3 regions of the Paenibacillus sp. GYB006 genome follow, and region 2 is predicted to be linked to each of the others. Evidence: riboswitches for the same ligand, from Rfam matches in the RefSeq annotation. Region 2 holds a riboswitch; each other region holds the start of a gene.

Evidence for each region. Region 2 has a riboswitch for cyclic di-AMP ahead of PV403_RS16790 (C40 family peptidase). Riboswitches for the same ligand answer to the same signal wherever they lie in the genome.
Region 1: another riboswitch for cyclic di-AMP. It lies ahead of PV403_RS20360 (C40 family peptidase); the one in region 2 lies ahead of PV403_RS16790 (C40 family peptidase).
Region 3: another riboswitch for cyclic di-AMP. It lies ahead of PV403_RS22785 (C40 family peptidase); the one in region 2 lies ahead of PV403_RS16790 (C40 family peptidase).

The regions. Positions count from the first base shown of each region.
Region 1 is NZ_JARBDA010000013.1:55,780-58,051, forward strand. Features, by position in the region: gene glgD (glucose-1-phosphate adenylyltransferase subunit GlgD) at 1-867, shown strand, start outside; gene PV403_RS20360 (C40 family peptidase) at 962-1,423, opposite strand; cyclic di-AMP (ydaO/yuaA leader) riboswitch at 1,428-1,568, opposite strand; gene PV403_RS20365 (DUF11 domain-containing protein) at 1,856-2,272, opposite strand, start outside.
Region 2 is NZ_JARBDA010000007.1:115,067-117,338, forward strand. Features, by position in the region: gene modB (molybdate ABC transporter permease subunit) at 1-454, shown strand, start outside; cyclic di-AMP (ydaO/yuaA leader) riboswitch at 814-947, shown strand; gene PV403_RS16790 (C40 family peptidase) at 952-1,809, shown strand; gene PV403_RS16795 (cell wall hydrolase) at 2,244-2,272, opposite strand, start outside.
Region 3 is NZ_JARBDA010000021.1:28,833-31,104, forward strand. Features, by position in the region: gene PV403_RS22780 (hypothetical protein) at 1-803, shown strand, start outside; cyclic di-AMP (ydaO/yuaA leader) riboswitch at 1,043-1,182, shown strand; gene PV403_RS22785 (C40 family peptidase) at 1,187-1,654, shown strand; gene PV403_RS22790 (GNAT family N-acetyltransferase) at 1,820-2,272, shown strand, end outside.

The sequences.
Region 1 (2,272 bases), on a different contig from region 2:
AAACACGGGGGTCTCTTTATACTTCCGCCAGACTGGAATGATCCTACGGACCGTTCCAAAGGCGATCTGCAACATTTTCATAATAATCGTGATTATTTTCTTCGAGCCAAAGGTACCCATATTATTCATACCGGCAGTCAGCATATTTACTCCATGGATTACCGGGAAATGTATCAGTTTCATATCTCTCAGCAAGCCGATGTCACTCTTCTTTATAAAAAAGTAGATGAGATCCTTCCTGAACATGAGTCCTGTGTACGGGTCGATGTGGACGGTGTAAAAGTTACGGGAATTCATCAAGAAGGTGATCATCCTAATATATATCTCGGTGCTTTTATTATGGAAAAACAATTGTTTCTGAAATTAGTAGATCATTGTATTGCGCATGGTCAAGATTACTTCTTCCGTGATGGAATCCAAGATAATTTGCATAACTTAAACATTGCTGGTTTTGCTTTTGATGGATACCATACCGTTATTAACTCGGTAGAAAGTTATTATCGCAATAGTATGGATCTACTTAATCAAGAACAATATCAACGTTTGTTCAAACAATATGAGATCCATACCAAAATCAAATATGAACCACCGACTAGGTTTCTCGAGAATGCGGAAGTAAGCAACTCTTTGATTGCGAATGGTTGTATTATTGGAGGGCAGGTCGAGAACAGTATTATTTTTAGAGGAGTCAAAGTTCACAAAGGGGCTCAAATTCGAAATTCGATCATCATGCAGAAATGTGTAATTGAGGAGAATACAGTGCTGGAGAATGTAATCCTTGATAAAGATGTACATTTAACGGCAGATTGCACACTGATCGGTGATGCCAAGCAGCCTTATGTCATTGCCAAAAGCAGCCAAATTTAAATCAGGAAAAAAGGTCAGAGGAGTAATTCTCTGACCTTTCTTCATATGTTCAAATTCTGAAGTTTCATAATCGTGGTGGCAGTTTATATGTATACTATAAGTCGGCCTTTTTCGCTGCTGATGAACTAAGTACACGCTTAGCACCATAATATTTTGAACTCCAATAACCCTTATTAATGGGTGTAATGGCGATACCTTTAGAGGAGGTAGCGGAGACAAAATTGTTATCGCTTAGGTATATTCCAACATGCGAAATGCCTTTACCGCTTGTATTAAAGAATACAAGATCGCCTTTGGTTAGAGCGGATTTCTTAACTGATGTGCCTTTTTTGTATTGTTGTTTCGAACTGTGAGGTAAAGTTACACCTAATTTTTTGTATACATAACGAGTAAACCCAGAGCAATCAAACCCTGTGAGTGTAGTACCGCCGTATTTATAAGGAACACCAACTGTGTTATTTACTGTGGTAGAAAGTACAGAAGCGGAAGCTTGCCCGAGTCCTGCGGTGAATAGTAATGATAGTCCTAATGCTGCTGATGCGAGTTTCTTTTTCAAAATGTAATACTCCTTCCAATGCCTGCGAGGTTAGCTAAGGATTCGGTTGAAGGTACCCTATGATCACTCTGTTTCGAGATCAATTCACCCATGGTAGGCGGGTCCCCCGCTTCTTAGGTGCGTAAGAATTCGGCGGTTATCGTGATTGCACCTTGTATATTCATGTTAATGATAACAATTAGTTACAACAATGATTACGAAAATGTTACTTTCTCTACAACGAATTTTAACATTGGGCGAATGAATTATCAACCTGATTTTACTAATTTCGTTATCTTTTTCTCGAATTTATTTCACCTTTGTGAACATGAGTGTTGTTTATCCCTTATTAACAGAAATATGATAGATATATGAATACTGACTAATTTACTAAAAAAGACGATAAAAGAGGCCCAGCTGCTTAAAATAATGCAGCTGGGCCTTTCGATTTTTTTATTCATCGTGCTCAGTAAAGACAATTTCATAGACATTAGATACCACTTCAAAGGAGTGTATACGGTCATTAAAGTTATAAGTGCAAAGGGCCTGGATCGTGTCAGAAAACACATATTCATCCCGTTCCCGCGCAGGTCTAAAGAGTGGAAACACTTGCACATGAAGTGTGTAGATTATTTGGACTAATTCCCCAGGCTGAATATCTGTAATTTGCACGGTCTGCTGCTCCATCTCAAGCACGGTTAGCTCACGTTTATGATCAGACCACTGAATAGAGCCATTTAGAATGGTAGACACACCTGGAGCAGGTAAGGGCAGCAACAAATCTGCTTTCGTATTTCCTGAATTCCGAATAGTTATCTCAAATAGAATATCGTCACCTGGCTCCACATATTTCGGTGATGTGAGAACATG
Region 2 (2,272 bases):
CAGAAACAGCTTCGTCGGTTCAGTAATTGAGCGTATATTTAATGCTCCACTTCTATTTACATGGTGGGCAGCCGTTATTGCTTCGATTGTTGTTTCTTTTCCTCTTGTCTATCAGACGATGAAAGTTGGATTTTCGTCCGTTGATAGGGAGCTTGAAGCAGCTGGACGTTCCATCGGTGCAAATGAATGGCAAGTCTTTCGTTATATTACACTTCCTCTTGTATGGCCTTCTCTTATGACCGCCTATATACTTGGATTCGCCCGTTCACTTGGGGAATTTGGGGCTACACTCATGATTGCAGGCAATATCCCAGGAAAAACGCAGACTGTACCCACTGCTATATATATTGCTGTAGACAGCGGTAATACAACCATGGCTTGGGTGTGGACCGTCTCTATTATTGTTATTTCTTTCCTCCTTTTACTAATAACAGGCCGTAATAAAACGACATAAAATGATAACATCTTTGTAATGATCAGCCCAACAACCCGTTAATTCTAAAAATACGGGTTGTTTTTTTGGTATATTCTTACCAACTAACTAGAAAATAAAGGATATTATATGAAATAATAGATAAATATTTTGTAATAAAAATAAGAAAATTAATAATTTTGGTTACAATATTGTAACCAAAAAAGGTGTTTCAGTTCTTTAGATTAGTGATAAAATACCCCTTTTAAAGGAACTTAACCTCTCTACATAAGTATATAACTAAAAATTCTGCCAAGTTTTAGTGTGCAAAAGGTGAATCGCTGGTTACAAAATTGTAACATTCAACGCTTTTTTTATTATATATTAGTTACAGTTGATTAATATTAATAAAGCCGAATCTACTACTTAGTACGGGGGACGATTTACATACTTGGGGTGAATGGATGATGAAGATCCTAGAGTACCTTCTACTCAAACCCGTCAACTAACCTCGGAGGCTAATGGAGGAATAAATAATAATGATGAAATTTGGTAAATGTATGTTGTTAACTACTCTGCTTGGAGCAGGCTTAGTACTCGGAAATTCGCAAGTGGATGCATCTTCTTCAAGTTCAAATAGTGTAAATGTACAACTTAATGATAGTCTTGTTAATTTTGAAGATGCTTCTCCTTTTCTAGATAATAACGATAGAACGCAAGTTCCATTACGTAAACTTGCAGAAGAAATGAATTATACCGTAAGTTCTTCTAAATCAGGTTCAACTACAACGGTTACTATTAAAAAGAATGGAACCACGATTAAAATTAAAACAGGTTCTACAACAGCAACAGTCAATGGAAAAAGTGTAAGTCTTGATACTCAAGTATTTATTCGCGATAGCCGTACATACGTTCCACTTCGTTTTGTATCCGAAGCCATGGGAAGTGAAGTTGTTTGGAAAAAGAGCTACTCTCTTGTTATGGTAAGTACTACAGGTAAAACATATAGCCCGATTCTTGTAGGGAATGATCATGTAAAAGGAACGAGTATTGTTCAAGAAGCTACAAAATATATAGGTACACCTTATGTATATGGAGGCTCTACTCCAAGCGGATTTGACTGCTCTGGTTTCGTGAAATATGTTTTTGAGAAACACAATGTATCCCTTCCGCGTACAGCAGCTTCCATGTATAAGACAGGAACTTCTGTATCAAAGAGTAATCTGAAGCAAGGCGATCTTGTTTTCTTTAATACAACAGGTTCTGTCTCTCATGTTGGCATTTACGTTGGAAACAATAGTTTCATTTCTGCCACTACTTCCAGTGGTATTAAAATCGACAGCTTGAGTAACACTTACTGGGGTCCTAAATATGTAGGAGCAAAAAGTGTACTCTAATATCATAGATTAGAATGATAAGAAGACATTCACTCCGCGTGTTGGAGATGAATGTCTTCTTTTTGTCTTGTAAGATTTCTTATGGTGACTTTGAGTTATAGCGTGAGCAGGATCAGAGCCGAGAAAAATGAACGTCAGGCCATACGTAGAATGTTCACCAATGTCTACGTCAGTGTGGTTCACGAGTATATTGTTTTGATGGAGTATATTGTCCATCGGGTACATGAATGTACCACAGGCCGCACAAGGACACAGAACCAAGGTTTGTTGTTGTCTAACCATTCGCGTTCCTCTACTCTTCTCGAGGCACTAACTATAGTCAAAAAAGGTACGGCTCCTCAACTGTTTTGAGGAGCCGTACCTTTTCTTTATAAGAAGACTTTTAAGCAGTCTCCTTTAAGAACATCTTTTTTTGACTTCAATATTATAAATTCCTATTTTGTGAATACATGATTCCCTATTG
Region 3 (2,272 bases), on a different contig from region 2:
AATCTATGAGAGAGCATTATTTTGTCGTATTGTTTCTTTTTATATACCAGCTGGTCTGGGGAATGTTTCTTTATAAGATTGTTTCTTCTGCTGTGGTTCCTCTGTTGATGCGCTATCCGGATCCTCCGCCTCATGAGCTCAGTAAGGTGCTGTTTTGGATGGAAGGTCAGCTTAGTTTATCGGTAAGCCCGCTAGTTCATCAGTACGCCTGGCTGCTATTCCTTATGTTCCTCATTCGAATGCTAATGACCCCGCTCATTCGGGCAGGTTTACTTCACAGTCTGCATGAACAAGGGAATACAGCAAAAGGTCTGGCTTTCTTTCAGGGCATTAAGAAACACTGGAAAAAAACATCTCTTCTTTATTTTATAGAAATCATCCTATTACTCATCCCTGCTTACTGGATTGTTCCTGTTATTCTCCCTAATCTTATTACAGCTATTTATAATCTGCCTGTTCTTACCAAAATCATTCCTTACCTTCTCTTGTGGATGATCTACGGCTATGCGATAAAGCAGCTGCTGCTTTACTGTCAGATTGGACTCATTGGAAAACGCAGCGGCTCTGTATCGATATGGATCTGTATCCGGTATGCCGTTCCCGTCACCTTGGTCTCCCTTTTGCTCGGCTTCATTACGCTAGCCATATTTGGTTCATTCACAGCTGTCTCCTTAATTTGGACGGGACTTCTAGCTCTGATTCTACAGCAATCCTATCATCTCATTCGATCCATTATGAATGTGTGGAAAATCAGCGCTCACTTCAGTCTCTGGAATTCAAAAACCAGCTCTGATAACTCCTGAAGTTAGCATGAATTACTTCTTACAAAAAGATAAGCCTAGCTCATTATCGTATGAGTCAGGCTTATTTTGTATTTTTTCCCTGAAAACGATTGCCAAATTTACACATATTCTGTTACAATAAGCCCAGAACATGTTGTGACAACTTTGTAATCTATTGTAACTAAATTGATCAAGCTTTTATTACATAATCATTTGATTGTTTTATGAATTGGAAATACATACGTCTTCACAGGTACATATCATCAGATACGCCAAATTCCTGGTACCTGGGAAGCGGGGGAACCATATTACGGGTGAATTGATCTCGCAACAGAGTGGTCATAGGGGAACCTTCTACCGAATCCTTAAGCTAACCTCGCAGGCATTGGAAGGAGTTTATTTTTTTGAAAAAGACATTAACTGCTGCAGCGCTAAGCCTAGCAATCGCATTATCCATTGGAACAGGGAGTGCATTTGCTGACTCCAAGATGGACAAGGTAATTGAAAGCGTTCAGGGAACAGATTATAAATACGGTGGAACTACACTTAGTGGTTTTGATTGTTCTGGTTTCACGATGTATGTATTCGAGAAGCTTGGGATCGAATTGCCAAGACAATCCGGTTCACAATTCAACATGGGTAAAGAAGTCTCTCTTTCTGATATTAGAACGGGCGATCTTGTATTCTTTAACACCAGCGGTAAAGGGGTATCCCATGTAGGAATTTTTGTTGGAGACGGTAAGTTTGCACATGCTTCTTCCTCTAAAGGTGTGACCATCAGTAAGCTTGACGAAAACTATTATGCAAAGCGTTATGTAGGTGCAAAGCGAATTATGAGTACAGAACAATTTGAAACAGCTACTATTGAGTAGTATTACAATATCATTACCCTAAGAACTCGACCTTGACTACTTTTTTTTAAAAAGTAATGAGGTTCGAGTTTTTTGTTTTCCCTACTACACACCATCGCTTGCCTTGCCTCTCTCTTACCCTGTAGAGTGTTAGGAAAGATAAATTTCAGATAAAGGAGTGATCCTATGACACAGGCGACCCCTATTTTCCGAGTCATGCCGATGACCGAAGAGCAAGCTGCGGAGATTAGTACCTGGAAGTACGACCCTCCCTATAATATATACGGCTGGCTGCCTTGGGATCAGATGAAAGCTTTAGAGATTGAGTTTGGAGACCCCGTGCTAAGAGCACAGCAATATGTATCTGTAGTAAGGGATCAAGAGATGCCTGCGCTATGCGGTTTTGCTCAACTTTTTCCTATGGAAGGAGTCACTCGCCTTGGTTTAGGTATGCGGCCCTCTTTGTGTGGCAATGGTTACGGCCAAGCCTTTGTGTCTTCTGTTGTACATGAGGCTCGAAAAAGGAATTCAAGCCATGTCATTGACTTGGAGGTGCTCACCTGGAATACGAGAGCCATCCGAGCATATGAAAAAGCCGGGTTTGTTATTGATGACACGTATGAGCGGCTGACCCCGGAA